DNA from 4 places in the Alicyclobacillus acidocaldarius subsp. acidocaldarius Tc-4-1 genome. Region 3 is predicted to be linked to each of the others. Evidence: predicted binding sites of a transcription regulator. Region 3 holds the regulator's gene; each other region holds the start of a gene.
The links. The regulator LexA, encoded in region 3, represses DNA repair genes until DNA is damaged. The targets are predictions, from matches to a motif close to CGAACATATGTTCG.
Positions count from the first base shown of each region.

Region 1: the regulator LexA is predicted to act here: its motif matches at 2,454-2,467, upstream of TC41_RS04705 (Y-family DNA polymerase).
Region 2: the regulator LexA is predicted to act here: its motif matches at 1,761-1,774, upstream of pcrA (DNA helicase PcrA).
Region 4: the regulator LexA is predicted to act here: its motif matches at 2,394-2,407, upstream of TC41_RS12780 (SPL family radical SAM protein).

Region 1 is NC_017167.1:1,029,914-1,034,123, reverse strand. It holds gene TC41_RS04715 (DNA polymerase III subunit alpha) at 1-934, opposite strand, end outside; gene TC41_RS17010 (hypothetical protein) at 947-1,069, opposite strand; gene TC41_RS04705 (Y-family DNA polymerase) at 1,186-2,394, opposite strand; gene TC41_RS04700 (SWIM zinc finger family protein) at 2,497-3,174, opposite strand; gene TC41_RS04695 (DEAD/DEAH box helicase) at 3,171-4,210, opposite strand, start outside.
Region 2 is NC_017167.1:653,631-657,840, reverse strand. It holds gene pcrA (DNA helicase PcrA) at 1-1,698, opposite strand, end outside; gene TC41_RS03030 (GNAT family N-acetyltransferase) at 1,808-2,311, shown strand; partial or broken gene TC41_RS03025 (GNAT family N-acetyltransferase) at 2,322-2,875, opposite strand; gene TC41_RS03020 (dioxygenase family protein) at 2,962-3,762, shown strand; tRNA gene TC41_RS03015 (tRNA-Pro) at 3,862-3,937, shown strand; gene TC41_RS15610 (SDR family NAD(P)-dependent oxidoreductase) at 4,129-4,210, shown strand, end outside.
Region 3 is NC_017167.1:1,443,277-1,447,486, reverse strand. It holds gene TC41_RS06795 (glycine--tRNA ligase) at 1-1,037, opposite strand, end outside; gene TC41_RS06790 (Cof-type HAD-IIB family hydrolase) at 1,203-1,994, shown strand; gene lexA (transcriptional repressor LexA) at 2,068-2,676, shown strand; gene TC41_RS06780 (sugar porter family MFS transporter) at 2,765-4,204, opposite strand.
Region 4 is NC_017167.1:2,632,797-2,637,006, reverse strand. It holds gene TC41_RS12790 (thiazole synthase) at 1-315, shown strand, start outside; gene TC41_RS12785 (ThiF family adenylyltransferase) at 331-1,362, shown strand; gene TC41_RS12780 (SPL family radical SAM protein) at 1,366-2,358, opposite strand; partial or broken gene TC41_RS16960 (carboxylating nicotinate-nucleotide diphosphorylase) at 2,562-3,062, shown strand; gene TC41_RS16955 (nicotinate-nucleotide diphosphorylase) at 3,142-3,408, shown strand; gene nadB (L-aspartate oxidase) at 3,424-4,210, shown strand, end outside.

The DNA of each region.
Region 1 (4,210 bases), 410 kb from region 3:
TGGCGAGCTCGTGTTCCAGTCGCATTTGAAGTTCGGGACTCACCTTTCCGTATCGCTCCCGCGCCCCTTGCCACACGAGTTGTTGAAGAAGTTCCACCCCGCCTCGGCCCGACGCATCTCGGTATTCGGGAAACAGAGGCCCTTCCGCGGGAAATACGGGGGAGCACCGCTCGGCGATCTCGACCGTCCGCGCCAAGGCTCGCGGATCTTGCGCGAACCTGCGCCTTGCTTCGGCCTCATCGTGCAAATACCCCAGGCGGTTAAACGGGCGCTCGGGATGGGGCGTCTGCAAATGGCACCCCACCCGAATGCAGGTGAGCACATCGTGCACCGCGACTTCCTCCGGGCTGGCGGCGCGAACATCGGTCGCTGCGACGGCGGGCACGCCCGTCGCCTCGGCGAGATGGAGCAAATCCCGCATGCGCCGCGCGCAGCCCGGGAGTCCGTCGGCCGTCCACTCGAGATAAAACCGGTCCCCGAACACATCCCGATATCGCTCCACGAACCTCTGGGCATCCCCGTATGCGCGCCGCGCCAAGGCCCGCTGGACGAACCCGCGCAGCCCTCCCGACAGGACGAGAAGCCCTTCGCTCCGCTCAAACAGATCTGCTTCCCGCAGCCTGGGATCCGCGCGATCCCGAGCCTCCACGTGCATTCGCGTGAGAAGCTCGCATAGGTGACGAAACCCCTTCGCATCTTCCGCCAGAACCACAAGCTGCGATCCGTCCTCCATCGTCAGTTCCGCGCCCGCGATGGGTTTCACACCGTACGCGGCGGCCAACCGATGAAACTCGGGCTGCCCCGCGATGGTATTGCGATCCGTCAAGGCCAGCGCGGGCATGCCCTGCGCGGCCGCCTGCGCGACCAGCGCCTCGATGCTGGAAGCCCCGTCGAGAAACGAATAGGGAGAATGACAGTGCAGATGGACAAACATCGCACGCCCTCCTCAATCCCAAACGCGATACACGCGCCAGACCCCATCCTCGCATTCCAAATCCATGCACGCGCCGACATCCGTCCACACGCGCACCATTCGCCGATCCCGCCCGGCTTTCCACCAGTCGCCCATCTCCCACCATTCATCGAGAACCCATAGAACCTGGTGTCTCTGGCCTACGTATATGAACGAGCGCGGGAGATCCGCCTCCCATTGCAGCACGGCCAAGGGCCTGCGCACCAAGCGGCTCAACGCGCCATCTCGGCGAGAACCAGCGCCAGGCGTCGTTCGCGAAAATCCGCCGCCATGCCCCGCTGCAACTTCGGCCACTTCGACATCCACACATCCCACGCGTTCAACCGCTCGAGCCGGTTCGCCGAATCCCGCGCCTCGAGGGCGTCGAGCGCCTTCCCCTGCTCCAACAGGCCCATCTGCACCGGGCGAAGCTCCGCCACCTCGGTCGCGCACAATTCGACGCCCCAAATTCGCCGCGCCCGATGGATCTCTTCCGGCCACGCCATCTGGGCCCATAAGGCGTCCGGCTGAGGAGTGGGCTTCGCAATCCGCTTTTCCCATCGAATCTCGCGCGCGTCGGTCCACAAAGCGATGGACAGGGTTTGAACGGCCAGCCCCAATCGCACGAGGCGGCTACAAAGGCTTTCCAGACATAGGCGAACTTGCATCTTCGCCTGTTCGAGCAGCACGCCTTCCGCGTCTCCGCGCCACGAGGCGCTCCACGCCTCAGGCGGGCGATCCGGCCGAAGCCCTCTGTTCTCCGTACCCTTCATCCGCCAGATCCGAGCCTGCTCTCCAAAGCGGGCACACAACATGTCCTCCGGGATCTCCACCAGATCTTTCAGTCGGAAGACGCCCAGGGAGATGAGCTCGGCCTTGGCATCGTCGGGAATCCACCACGACGCCGCGATGGGCGCGCGCATCCAGACGGCCTCATCCTCCCTGTTCAGCAGATCCGGCGCCACGACCAGCGGTTCAGCGCCCAGTTTTCGGTACAGCGCCCCCGGCACCCGCTCCTGCCGGCTCCACGCGAGGAGCATACGAGCCTGCCACGGCGTCTTGGCCAGCGCGAGCACCACCCGCTGTTCCTCCGTCAATCCCCGGCGGATGTCGCGCGCCATCTGCCGGAGTTCCGCGAGGGGGACGCGCGGCCCGGAGAGCTCGATCCAAAACCGCCGCTCGTCCGGATGCGTTTCGACCCACGGCGTATGCGACCACAGCACTTGGCGCAAATGCCTCCAGGGTGTTGATTCGCCTGTAGCCGATTCCACGCGGCAGCCCGGGATGAGCGCCAGAGCTTCCCGTACCGGCATTCCCAGCCGCACCCCCGCCCGCGCTGCGGTGCGAGAGACATCGATGATCCTGCCATCTTCTTCGACCAAAAACGGGCCTTGGCCCTCGCCCAGCAGCCCTTCGCATTCGCCGTACAGACTGTACCGCATCTCACTCACCACCGAACAAATGTTCTATGCCCTCATTATACCCCGAGTCAAGCAGAAAACAAACATATGTTCGCATCTTTGAGCAAAAGAAAAGACCCGCCCTCATGGGCGAATCTCGCACCTCACGATGGGCCGCATCCTCCCCAACGGCCGAACCGGCGCATCTTTGCACCATTCTTCGGGACTCCAGGCCCCATCCCTCCCGCCCGCCTCAGGAACATCGGTGTGCCCTGGCGCCCCCGCATCACCCGCAAGCGCGGCCGTCTCCTCCTGGACGAGATCGAGCAACTGGTCCACTTCGATCCCGACCAGCCGAAACGCCGCCAGCGGGCATGTGTCCGCTTCCCAGATGAACGCGAGGAGCACCGCCACGACGTGCGGGCAAAGCGGATCCATCTCCTCGCAGGTGCAGGTGGACAGCGCGCGCAGCCGAGCCGCCGTCTCGCCCGTCGGCACCACCTCCACCTGATGCGCGGATAGAAACTCCAGAAACGACTCGTCCCACTCCCCCGCGTAATGCGCCGCGAGCCAATCGGGGCGCAACGCGAGCCAGCGCGCCACGTCTCGCGCGTGCCCCGCGTAATCCGCCAGCTTGGGCAGCCACACGTCGAAGGCGCGGCGCGTGCCGCTCCGCTCCACCACCGCCCGCCAGCCGGCGCCGTCCCACGCGGTCGCGCGCACCGCTCCCGACATCGCCAGGCGCGTAGCGGCGCGAAGGTGAGACGAATCCACCTCGACCAGCACGGGCTCCCAGCGCGACGCGTACGGACCGCGCTTCACGGCGCATCCTCCTCCATCACGTCGACCGGGTTCAACGCAAACAACTCATACAGCGCCTCGTCGTCGAGTTCGGTCACCCAGTCCTCCGACACGCGGCTCACCACGTCGGACAGCGCCCGCTTCGCCCGCAGCATCTCATCAATTCGCTCCTCCAGCGTCCCGGCGCAGATCATCTTGTGCACTTCCACGCCCCGCGACTGGCCGATCCGGTACGCGCGGTCCGTCGCCTGATCTTCCACCGCCGGATTCCACCATCGATCGTAGTGAAACACGTGATTGGCCCGCGTGAGATTCAGCCCCACGCCCCCTGCTCGCAGTGATAGGACGAGCACGGGCGACGCCATTCGCTTGGTCTGATACTGCTCGACGATCTCGCCCCGAGCCTTGGCGGACATGCCGCCGTGCAGGAAAGGCGGCCGAAATCCGAGTTCATCCTCCACCGCTTTGCACAACATCTCGCCCATCTCTCGAAACTGCGTGAAGATAAGCGCGGCCTCCCCGCCGTCCACGACCACGCGCAGGAGATCCAAAAGGCTCCGCAGCTTCCCGCTCCGCTTGGCAGATGGCCGCCCGCCCGAGATGAGCGCCGGGTGATCGCACACCTGCTTGAGCCGCAGCAACGTGGTCAGAATCGCGCCTCTTCGCGCGATGGCACTCGGACCACGCGCGATCTGCGCGAACATCTGATCCACCAACGCCTGATATATCGCGGCCTGCTCGGCCGTCAGGAGCGCGCGCTCCTCCACTTCCCACTTCTCCGGGAGCTCCGGCGCAATCGCCGGATCGCTCTTTCGGCGGCGCAGAAGCACCGGGCGAAGCAGCAGTTGCAGTTGGCGCATGCGCACGCCGCTCAGATCCCGCCCTTCCGCGATGGAACCGAATGTCGTCCGAAACCAGCGCAGCGATCCGAGGTAGCCAGGATTTAAAAAATCCATGAGCGACCACAGCTCATCGAGCCGATTTTCCACAGGCGTGCCCGTGAGCGCGACGCGGTGACGACTCGTCAACGCCCGAAGCGCTCGCGCCTGCTGCGTCG
Region 2 (4,210 bases), 790 kb from region 3:
GGACACCTCGTCCACGTCCTCGCGGCGTCCCGGCCGCCCACCAGGGAGATCCGCGTCCGACACGAGCGCGACGTGCGTGAGGAACTGTTCCAGCGCGCCCATCTCGCCGTCCGACACGCCCTCTTCGTCAAATTCGCGCGTCAGAGACAGGAACTCGTCGAGGTTTTCCAGGCGGTTCTCGGCTTCCATGCTGCGCTCCGCGCGAAGGGCCTCGCGATATCCCGACCGCTCCAACAGCTCGTCCGTGAGATCCGTCAGTGGCAGGAAAGCGCGCTGGAGTTGCAGCGTCTGAATCAGCTCCACGAACGACTGAAGCGCGGACGCCGCCTTCTTCGAAATGCCCGCTTCGGGAGCGTGGAGCGCCGCCTCAAAAAGAGACGTTCCGCGCTGCCGCGCGTACTCGGCCAGCTTCTCGAGCGTCGTATCGCCAATTCCGCGCTTCGGCACGTTGACCACGCGGAGGAACGACACATCGTCGTTCGGATTGGCGACGAGGCGCAGATAGGCGATCACGTCCTTCACCTCGCGCCGCTCGTAGAAGCGAAGACCGCCGTAGATGCGGTACGGAATCCCGCGCTGCAGAAACGCTTCCTCGAGGACGCGCGACTGCGCGTTGGTACGGTACAGGATAGCCACGTCCCGGTACCGCCGCCCATCGGCCACCATGCGCGCAATTTCGTCCGCCACCCAATCGGCCTCCACGCGCTCGTCCGGCGCGACGAACAGCTTCGCCCGCTCACCTTCGCCCCGATCCGTCCACAGGTTCTTCTCAAGCCGCAGCTGATTGTGCTGGATGACCTGGTTCGCGATGCGGAGGATGCGCCCGGTGGAGCGGTAGTTTTGCTCGAGCCGGATGACGCGCGCATCCGGGTAATCCCTCTGGAACTCGAGGATGTTGCGGATGTCGGCTCCCCGCCAGCCGTAGATGGACTGGTCCGAATCGCCGACGACACACAGGTTGCGGCGCCGCTCTGCGAGCAGCTTGACCAGGACGTATTGGGCGTGGTTGGTATCCTGGTACTCATCGACATGGATATGGCTGAACCGGTGCTGATAATACGCGAGGACATCCGGCACCTTGCGGAAGAGCTCGACCGTCTTTACGAGGAGGTCGTCGAAATCGAGCGCCTGATTTTCGCGCAGCCGCCTCTCGTACGCCAGGTACACGTCGCCCACCATCTTGTCGTACGGCGATCCGGCGAGATCGAGCGCCTTCTCGGCCGAACGCAGCTCATTCTTGTGCTGGCTGATGACGGAAAGCACGGCTCGCGGCTCGAACTTCCGCACGTCGATGTTCATCTCCTGCATCAGGCGGCGGACGAGAGAGACCTGATCCGCGGCGTCGAGCACGGTGAACGCCGAGGTGTACCCCAGGTGATGGATGTCGCGCCGCAGAATGCGCGCGCACATGGCGTGAAAGGTCGACGTCCAGATGTCGGAGGCGACAGGCCCCACTAGGCGCTCAATCCGCTCTTCCATCTCCCGCGCCGCCTTGTTCGTGAACGTGATGGCGAGAATGGCCCACGGCGGCACGCGGCGCTCGGCAATGAGGTACGCAATTCGCCGCGTGAGCACACTCGTCTTGCCGCTACCCGCGCCGGCGATGACGAGCACCGGCCCGTCGGTCGCCGTAACCGCCTCGCGCTGCTTTTCGTTGAGCCCCTTCAGAATGTCGCTCGCTCCCGCCGTGGCCACCATCCATCACCCTTTGCACGCACCGTTGTGTTATTGATCAGTATAGCAGGTCTGTCCAACGAACGCGATCACGTGTTCGCATCGAAGAGCGGCGCCGAGGAGTGATGAACCCATGGAGCTTTCCCGGACTCACCACACCATTCAAGTGATTCGCCCGCAGCGAGAGGCGGATCGACAGTGGCTCCTCGACTTATGGAACCGCGAATGGGGCGGCGAAACGATGGTCTCGCGCGGCAGGGTGTACCGACTGGAAGATGTCGAAGCCGTCATCGCGGTGAAGGGCGGCGCCTACGTCGGTGCCGCCACGTTCGTGGTCCTGGACGAAGAATGTGAACTGCTGAGCCTGAACAGCCTGGTGGAAGGCATCGGCGTGGGGACGCGCTTGTTGCAGGCGGTGGAAGATAGGGCGAAATGGGTCGGCGTCCCGCGCGTGACGCTCATCACATCGAACGACAATCTGAAAGCGATGCGATTCTACCAGCGGCGTGGCTACCGGTTTCACGCCGTGCACGTGGGTGCCATCGACGAGGCGCGGAAGCGAAAGCCGTCGATTCCGCGCCTCGGCCTCGATGGCATTCCGCTGCACGACGAGATTGAGATGCGGAAAGTTTGGTAGGCGCCTGGCGTCACCGGGCTTGCAGGCTTCGCCACTCTTCCGCGAGGATGCTGTACACGGCGTGATCGACGTAGTGGTCGTACAGCCACTCGGCTTGTCGTTTGCAGCCTTCGTACTGGAAGCCAAGCCGTTCCGCGACGGCCCGGCTCTTGTAGTTGCCTGTCGCGGCGCGGATCTCCACGCGATTCAGGCCGTATTCACGAAACAGGATGTCGATCACGGCCTTGCAAGCCCGGGTCATGATTCCTTTGCCCTGATATCGCTCGCCCAGCCAATAGCCGAGGCTCGTCGATCGATTGGCCCAATCGATGTAGTGCAACCCCAGCACACCGGCGATCTCGCCTCGGTACCATAGGCCAATCTCGGCGCCGTTCTGAGCCGCATATCGTTGGAGACCAGACTGAATAAACGCTCGCGTGTCCGCCGAACTCTGATTGTCGTCCAAAACGGCAGCCACTCGCGCAGGTAGGCGCGCGACTCATCCAGCAGTCGGAACAAGGCGTCGGCATCTCTGGGTTCCAACAGCCGAAGCCTCAAATCATCGTCAATCGTCTGGTAAAACATCGTCCCCTCCCATGACAATCAGGCGTATCTGCATTCCATTCTGAACGGAGAGGAAAAATTCCTCCCACAAGGAGAGAAGTACCTTTATGACTCGCGAAATGCCAAGCCTGTTTATCGCCCACGGTTCCCCGATGGTGGCGATCGAGGACAGTGTCTACGGACGTTACCTGGATCAGTTGTCGCGCGATCTCCCTGTCCCGCGCTCCATCGTCGTGTTCAGCGCCCACTGGACCGAAGGAGTTCAGACCATCTCGGCATCGCCTCAACCCGACACGATCCACGACTTCTACGGTTTCCCAGAGACGCTGTACCAGATCCGATATCCAGCCCCAGGAGACCCTGCGCTGGCCGTTCGAATCCAAGAACTTCTCGTGAGCGCCGGGATCGAAGCGCGCCTGGACCTAGCCCGCGGCTTCGACCACGGCGTCTGGACGATTCTGTCTCGCATCTTCCCGGATGCGTCCATCCCCGTCGTCTCGATGTCCGTCGATCCGGCGCTTCGCCCGGAACATCAGTTCCAAATTGGCCGGGCGCTCGCACCCCTGCGACAAGAGAGCGTTTTGATCATTGGAAGCGGTGCGACGGTGCACAACCTGCGTATGCTTCAATGGAACCGGGAGGACGGCCAGCCGGAAGCCTGGGCGGAGGCGTTCGAGCGCTGGCTCGAATCGCGCATCTCCGAAGGGGACGTCGATGCGCTGTTTGCCTACCGCGAAGAGGCGCCGTATGCGGAGTGGGCCGCGCCGTCGTGGGGCGTGGAGCACTTGATCCCGCTATTTTACGCGATGGGTGCTGGTGAAGAGCGGCCACAAGGGAGGCTTTTGCATCGCGATTGGCAATACGGCTCACTCGCCAACAGCGTATATGCATTTGGAGAGCTTGTCTGATGGAAAGCATCTCAGGCATCCCTTTTCCACAAAAAGGCCTTGACGAGGAAGGTGCCCTCTGCTATATTTATCGCTGTCCGCTTTGAGGCGTCAAGGCGACGGAATGTAGCTCAGGTGGTAGAGCGCACGGTTCGGGACCGTGAGGTCGCAGGTTCGAGTCCTGTCATTCCGACCACTCAAGATCGAAAATCCGCGCATTGTTGCGCGGATTTTTTCGTATTCGCGTGCGATAGGCCCCTGGCTTGGCCGCGCTGTCGCGTACCGCCCCCTTGCCTCATCCGCGTCTCCAAAGCCGCAGGATTCCCTCGCGCCATCACGAATGTTTTCAATGATAAACATTTTTCATGCATAAGGGAGGTCTTCTTCTTGCGCCTGGAAGATCGCGTCGCTGTCATCACAGGTGCGGCATCCGGCATGGGCCGCGCGATGGCCATTCGTTTTGCTCAGG
Region 3 (4,210 bases):
TCGTCGTAGGCGTCCGCGAAGACCGCGAGAAACAGGCGATCAGCGCCGATCGAAGGCTCGATGCAATAGGGAATGAAGGGCTCTCGGCCTTCCTCCTGCACCATCATGTTCTCCCCGGAGTGCTCCTGGTGTGCCTTGAGGTCGTAATCGGTGCGATTCGCGACACCCAAAAGCTCGCCCCAGCCGAACGGAAAATGGTACTCGATGTCCGTCGTCGCCTTGCTGTAGTGGGACAGTTGCTCCTTTGCGTGATCGCGAAACCGCAGATGTTCCGCCTTGATCCCGAGTGAGAGCAACCAGTCCATACATGTCTGCCGCCAATACGCAAACCATTTTTCGTCTTCGCCTGGCGCGCAGAAGAACTCGAGCTCCATCTGTTCGAATTCGCGCGTGCGAAAGATGAAGTTCCCGGGCGTGATTTCGTTTCGGAAGCTTTTGCCAAACTGACCGATGCCAAACGGCAGTTTCTTGCGCATGGTGCGTTGGACGTTTTTAAAGTTCACAAAAATGCCTTGCGCGGTCTCGGGGCGGAGATACACCTCGTTGGCCGCGTCTTCGGTCACGCCTTGAAACGTGCGGAACATCATGTTGAACTGCCGGACGTTCGTAAAATCGCGAGCTCCGCAGTTAGGGCAAGCGATTTGAAGTTCCTCAATCAGCCGCTCCATCTCGGCAAACGGCAGGCCGTCCACCACCAACGACTTCCCCTGCGCCTCTGCAGCCTCTTCAATGAGTTTATCCGCCCGGAAGCGGGCCTTGCACTGACGGCAGTCCACCATCGGGTCGTGGAAGTTTGCCACGTGTCCAGACGCCACCCACACCTGCTTATTCATGAGGATGGCCGAATCCAGACCGACATTCAACGGATTTTGCTCGATGAAAAACCGCCACCAGGCGCGCTTCAAATTGTGTTTGACCTGGGCGCCGAGCGGCCCATAATCCCACGTGTTGGCCAATCCGCCGTAAATCTCGGAACCAGGGAAAATAAAGCCTCGCCGCTTTGCGAGCGACACCAACGTGTCCATTGTGACCTGCATCGACTGTTCCTCCTGCTCGTCCTCAATATGGCTATGATAGCCGAGGCCGGCGCCTATGCGCAACGGAGCGCGTCCGCTGTGCCTATTTTGGCAGGGTGTTGTGTATAATGAAACTCCGACTGGTCTCATACCGGCGCGAGCGGTCGCAGCATGGGGGGAGAGTTCGTGAAAACCAAGCAACGCGTCAAAATGGTGTTTCTCGACATCGATGGCACGCTGTTTGTAAACGGCCGGATCGTGCCCAAAAGCGCCGCGGCGGTCGCCAAACTCATTGAAAACCACATTCCGGTCGCCGTGTGCACGGGTCGGAGCGTCATTCATGCGCAGCACGTGCAGGCCTCGCTCGGGATCCCATACGGCATCTATTTTAACGGCGGTTTGGTAAAGGCCGGAGATCGAGAAATCTTTGCTCTGCCTTTCTCGCGCGAAGTGGTTCGCGGCATCCTGCAAGCGGCGGAGCGCCGCGGCATTCAGACCATCATTCACACGCACGATCACGCCTTCAGCCTGCGGCCTATTCCACCGCAATATCTTCCAGTCCTCGCGTCCTACGACTTCCCGCCCATCGCTTGCGAGCCGAGGATGGCCGATCGGCTGGACGAGATCGGCGTCTTTCAGCTGAACGCATTCATGACCGCCGAGTGGGACGACGTGTTCGAACGCGAGTTCCCCGAATGCTACGTGTACCGCTGGCATGAACAGGCCGTCGACTTCCAGCGACGGAAGTCCGACAAGTCCATCGGCGCGATGCACCTCCTCTCGTATCTGGGCATCGCACCTGAGGACGCCGTGCACATCGGAGACGGCGGGAACGACATCGGCATGTTCCGCACCATGGGATACTCCTTCGCCATGGGCAACGCGAATGACGAGGTCAAGCGCGCGGCCAAACGCGTCACGTCAAGCGCCGACGAGGGCGGCGTAGCGGACGCTTTGGCCGAACTTGGGCTCATCTGAGATCCCACCTCCGAACACGTGTTTGCACCTTCCCGCGCGACGTGGTAGAATGGGTGCGAAGGGAGTGGGAACGGTGAGCGGTCTCACGGCTCGTCAACGCGCAATTCTCGAGTTTATCCGAAAAAACATCCGCGAAAAAGGATACCCGCCATCGGTGCGAGAGATTGGGGAAGCGGTCGGGTTGGCGTCCAGCTCGACGGTTCACGGGCATCTCGAACGACTGCAGCAGAAGGGTTATCTGCGTCGAGATCCGACCAAACCGAGAGCTCTGGAACTCCTTGTGGACGACGAGGAACCGGGGGATGTCGTGCTCGCTCCCATCGTCGGTCGCGTCACGGCAGGACTTCCCATCTCGGCGCTGGAAGACATCGAAGGATACTTGCCTTTGCCTCGCGACGTGGCGAAAGGCGATGAAGTCTTCGTGCTGCGCGTGATCGGTGAGAGCATGGTGAATGCGGGCATTCTGGATGGAGATCTCGCCATTGTTCGGCGGCAGACGTCGGCCGATAACGGGGATATCGTCGTAGCCATGACTGATGAAGACGAGGCCACCATCAAGCGGTTTTACCGGGAAGATGGCCGTGTGCGCCTCCAACCGGAAAACGACGCCATGTCTCCGATGTACTTTCCGAACGTAACCATCCTGGGCAAGGTCATCGGGATCTTTCGGCAGATCCGATAGAAAGAAAAACATGCGGCGCAAGCCTCTTTTGCTTCGCCGCATCTTCAGAGCACCTCTACAAGACCAGGCATCGAGATACGTCAAGCGGTCACAGCGAACGTCCTCGCTCCGACTGGAGCCAGTCGCTTTGGATCTTCTCCATCGTCTTCTTGCTCGTCTCCGGCACGGCCCGCTGCATGAAGACGGCCATGGCGATGCAGAAGAGCGCGAAGATCCAAAACGTCCACGTCCCGCCAATCGCCTGCAACAAAATCGGGAAAAACTGTGCCACGAGATACGTGGCGAACCACAGCGCAAAGGATGCGATAGCCATCGCGCGGCCGCGGATAGCGGTCGGATAGATCTCGGACAACACAATCCAAACGCCGCCGCCCCAGGAAAGCTCATACGCAATCGTGTGCGCAAACACGAGCGCGAGAACCAGCCACGTGATCATGTGCGGCAGCGAAAAGGCGATGCCGAGGACGACGAGGAAGAGCGCCATGAGCATCCCGTTCCACACAAGCAACCGCTTTCTTCCGACGCGATCGACGATGAGCATGAGCACAATGACGAAGATGACCTTGATGGCGCCAATCCAAACGGTGTCGTAGAACGACGCGTTGGTGCCTGCGCCGGCCGCCTTGAAGATCATCGGGGCGTAATAGCCCACCGCGTTGGTGCCCGTGAACTGCTGAAAAATCGCGAGCACAATGCCGATGCCGAGCGCCTTTCGAATGCCCGGGCGCGACAGTTCCTGAAACAGGGAATCCGGCACGACTTCGAGCGATTTGCGAATCTCCTCGACGTCCCACCGCGCGCGCTCGGGACCGCTCACGCGTTCCAGAATCGAGATGGCTTGCGCTTCGCGTCCCCGTTTCATCAGATACCTTGGGCTCTCCGGCACAAAGAACAGCAGCGCGAAGAAGATGACAGCCGGGATGACGCCCATGGCAAACATCCAGCGCCAGCCTGTCGTCTGGTTCCAGGCCGTGGTATGCGAACTCACGATGGCCGCGTTCACAAAGTAGACGATAAAAATCCCGGACACAATCGCCAACTGGTTCGACCCGACTAATCGCCCGCGGATCCGCGGTGGTGCGATTTCGGCAATGTAGAGCGGTGACAACAGCGATGCCAGCCCGATGCCGACGCCCCCGATGAACCGCCCGGCCACCAACACGCCTACGCTCGGCGCGAAGGCCGAGATCAGGCTCGATGCGATGAAGATCACGCCCGCGACCGACAGCGCTTTCTTCCTCCCAAACGAGTCGCCGAGGAAGCCTGCAATCAGCACGCCGAGCATGGCGCCGAGATCGATGCTGCTCGAGACGAGGCCGGTGGTCGCGGCGCTCATGTGAAACTCCGACTTCAAAAACTCGTTCGCCCCTGCAATCACGCCCGTGTCATACCCGAAGAGGAGCCCGCCAAGCGATGCAATCACGACGACCGTCACGACATAGCCCAGATTTGCCGGAATCCCCTTCGTCCTATCCTTTGCCAGTGGAGGCCTTCGGTTCGTCCTCGAATCGCCCGACGCCGGTCTCACCCCCTT
Region 4 (4,210 bases), 1.2 Mb from region 3:
GCCATCGGCACGGGGCGCGGTCTCGAAGCGGTGGAGCGGATTGCGCGCATCGTCGACGAGATCCGCGGGCGCGTGCCCGTGGTGGTGGACGCGGGCATCGGCGCGCCGTCCGACGCCGCGCTCGCGATGGAGACCGGTGCGGACGCCGTGCTCGTCAACACCGCCATCGCCCGGGCGGGCGATCCGGTCGCGATGGCACGGGCGATGCGGCTGGCGGTCGAGGCTGGCTATCTCGCGCGGCGCGCCGGTCGGATCCCGAAATCGAGCGTGCCATCGCCTTCGAGCCCAGAGGCGGGCGTCGTTGGCCGGAGTTGAAAGGAAGGCCGCGCCATGACGGATTTCGACTTCAAGGACCGATATTCGCGCCAGATTCGCTTTCGGCCCATCGGCGAGGCGGGACAGGCGCGCATCTCGCAAGCTCGCGTGGCCGTGGTGGGGCTCGGCGCACTCGGGACCGCGAGTGCCGCGCAGCTCGCGCGCGCCGGCGTGGGCTATCTGCGCCTCATCGACCGGGACGTCGTCGAGCCGTCGAATCTGCAGCGCCAGTTGCTGTACACCGAGGAGGACGCCCGGAACGCCACGCCGAAGGCCATTGCGGCGCGCAACGCGCTTGCGGCCGCCAACAGCGGCATCGCCATCGAAGCCGTGGTGGACGATCTCGACGCCTCGAACGCGGAGCACCTGCTCGCCGACGTGGACGTCGTGATCGACGGAAGCGACAACTTCGAGGTCCGGTATCTGGTGAACGAAGTCGCGGTCAAGCACAACATCCCGTGGGCCTACGCGGGCGCGGTGGAGGCGCACGGCACGAGCGCGTTTCTGCGCCCCGGCCGGACGCCGTGCCTCGTGTGTCTGCTGGGCTACGGCGCCCGCGTGGGACACGACACGTGCGACACGGTCGGCGTCATCTCGCCCATTGTGCAGTGGATGGCGTCGTACCAGGTAGCGGAGGTGCTGAAGTACCTTTCGGGCCGCGAGGACGCCCTGTCGAACGCCATCCTCCAGGCCGACGTCTGGCATACCGACGTGCGCCTCATCCGCATGGGCGGGCCGAAGCGAGACTGCCCGTGTTGCGGGCGACGCGACTTTGTGGCCCTCCGCGCTGGCCGCCGGGCGCTTTCCATCACCTTCTGCGGCCGCCAGACGATTCAGGTGCGGCCTCAGGAGAACGTGGCGCTTTCGCTGTCAGCGCTCGCCGAGCGCCTGCGGCCGCTTGGCACTGTGCGCGCGAATGACGCTCTGCTCCGATTTGAGACAGAAGGCATCGCGCTCACCGTGTTTCCCAACGGCCGGGCGCTGGTGCACGGCACGGACGATCCCGCCCGCGCCCGTTCGCTTTACGCGCAGTACATCGGCATGTGATGCCTAAAGCGGCAGCGTCAACTGAATGTAGCGGGAACCGGGCGCGGTATTCCCTGGTTCCGCGCGCGCAAGTCTTGCCGTCTGCGCGGCCGGCTCGGCATCCTGCGAGTCCGTGGGCGTCTGCCGCGGCGCAAGACCCGCCATTCGCCTGGCGAGGGCTTCAACCGCGTACAACCGCTCGGCGTACGCGCGCGATGGATAGGCGCGGCCCGCGTACAGCCGTTCGTATCGGGGAACCATCGCCGGGTACGCGCGCTTGAGGACGGAGAAGAACCACGGCTTGACCTCAGGTGCCAGCCGCAGAGGAGACACCATGGCATCCGTGGCGCCTGCCACCCGGGCGGCCTGCATCACCGCCGCGATGGAGTGGGCGTCGTCCGTCAGGTAGGGGAGCACGGGTGCGACGAAGACACTCACGGGAATCCCGGCCTGCGCGAGCTGCCCCATCGCGCGCAGCCGGACGGCGGGCGGCGGCGTGGCGGGCTCGAACGCGCGCCAGATCTCGGCATCCAGCGTGTGCAGGCTCACGTGCACGCCCTCCAGCCTGGCGCTCCGCAGAAGGTCGATGTCTCGCAGCACGAGTGGCGATCTCGTCGTGATGCTGAACCGGACGCCGTACCGGATGAGGATCTCGAGGCACTGGCGCGTGATGTGGAAGCGCGCTTCGGCTGACTGATACGGGTCCGTCGCCGTGCCGACGGCCACCGTGCCGAGAGAGGCAGCCATCCGCTCGAGGTCTCCGCCTGCTCGCGCCAGCCGCGCTTCGAGTTCCGCCTCGAGAACGGCCGGCAGATCTCGCTTCACGTGGATGCGCGAGCGAAACGTGTCGTCCGCGCTGTACCCGAGATATTCGTGCGTGCCTCGCGCATAGCAGAAGGCGCAACCGTGTCCGCAGCCTCGATACGGATTCAGCGACCATGTAAAGGGCATGTTCGAGGCTCGGACCCGGTTCAGCGCCCGTTTCACCTCGAGATGAAGAAACTTCGGCGCCTCCACCCTGGCACTCCCCCTAGGCTCGACCTGCTCAAAGTCGAACATATGTTCTGATTTCAGTATATTTCCGTTTCCTTCGTTTCGCAAGTCCCGCGCAATTTCCAGGTGAAACGCCACGCTGTGTGTGCTACTGTATATACAGTTGATTAGACAGATGTGGTGCGCCTGGCTAGGTGGCGAGGCGCGCAGGAGGAGGCGTGAGGGCGATGTGGCTCGACGTGGTGACGCGCGATCTCGTCCGCCTCGCGCTCGCGGAAGACCTGGGCCGTGGCGATCTCACGACCGAAGCGGTCATCCCAGCCGATGCGACGGCGCGCGCGAGCGTGTGGATCAAAGAGCCGTCCAGGGTGTGCGGCACGGACGTGGCCGCGTGGGTGTTTCATGAGGTAGATCCGACTCTCCGGGTCACAGTGGCCTGCGCGGACGGGATCGATCTCGACGGACCTCAAATCGTGATGCGGGTGGAGGGCGCGGCGCGGGCCATCCTCGGCGCGGAGCGCACGGCGCTCAATTTTCTGTCCCGCTTGACGGGCATCGCCACCGCTGCGCGCGACGCCGTCCGCGAAATCGCGGGAACGAGGGCGCGCATCCTGGACACGCGGAAGACCACGCCCGGATGGAGGGCGCTGGAAAAGTACGCGGTCCGCGTTGGAGGCGCCTGGAATCACAGGTTTGCGCTCGACGACATGGTGCTCATCAAGGACAACCACATCGCCATCGCGGGCGGCGTCCGCGAGGCCGTGTTGCGCGCCAAGGCGCGGGCTGGGGTTTGTCCACAAGGTCGAAGTGGAGGTCGAATCCCTAGATCAACTGGAGGAGGCCATCGCGGTGGGCGCCGACGTGGTGCTCCTCGACAACATGGACCTCGAGATCATGCGCGAGGCGGTGCGGCGCACCGGGGGCCGCGTGCTTCTGGAGGCTTCTGGCAACATGCGCCCGGGGCGGCTGAGGGCTGTGGCGGAGACGGGCGTCGACCTCATCTCCATGAGCCACATCACCATGCGCGCCCAGGCCGTGGACGTGGGGCTCGATATCGACGTGGAACTCGCGTAAAGGGGGCTTGTCGACATGGAAGCGGCAGGCGTCGTGATCGTCGGAGCCGGGATCGCAGGGCTCACCGCCGCGCTCGCCGCGGCCGAGGCCGAGGACGTGTGCGTCATCGCGGGGGAAGGGCCGCGCACGTCGAGCTCAGCGCGGGCGCAGGGGGGGCTTGCGGCCGCGCTCAGCGAGGGTGACGACCCGGCACTGCACGCCGAAGACACGCTGCGCGCGGGTGCCGGGCTATGCGACGCCCAGCGTGTGCGCGAATTGACCGAAGAAGCGCCGGGTGTTGTCGCGTGGCTCGCACAGTTCGGGGTTCCGTTCGATCGCGATTCGTCCGGGCGGCTCGCCCTGGGCCGGGAAGGCGGCCATACGAAAGAGCGCATCGTTCACGCGGGCGGAGACGCCACCGGGCACTTCATCACCGAAGCGCTCTGGCAGGCGGCCGCGCGCCATCCGCGGATCGAAATCCGTCGGGAGCACTGCGTGGGCATTGCGCAGGACGCGACGGGGCGGGCCGTCGGCGTGTGGACCTGGGACGGGGCCCGTCAACGATTTGTCGCGGCTCGTCGCGCCGCGGGGCTCGCCACGGGCGGGGTGGGCGCCCTCTTCGGCCGCACGTCGAATCCACCGAGCGCGGTGGGCGCAGGCGTCGCGCTCGCCTATCACGCGGGCGCCACGCTCGCGAATCTCGAGTTTGTGCAGTTTCATCCGACGATGTGGCTTGGGCAGGATAGCGAGGCGATGTTTCTCTCCGAGGCGCTGCGCGGCGCAGGCGCGGTGCTCGTCACGGAGGGCGGTGCGCCGCTTTTTG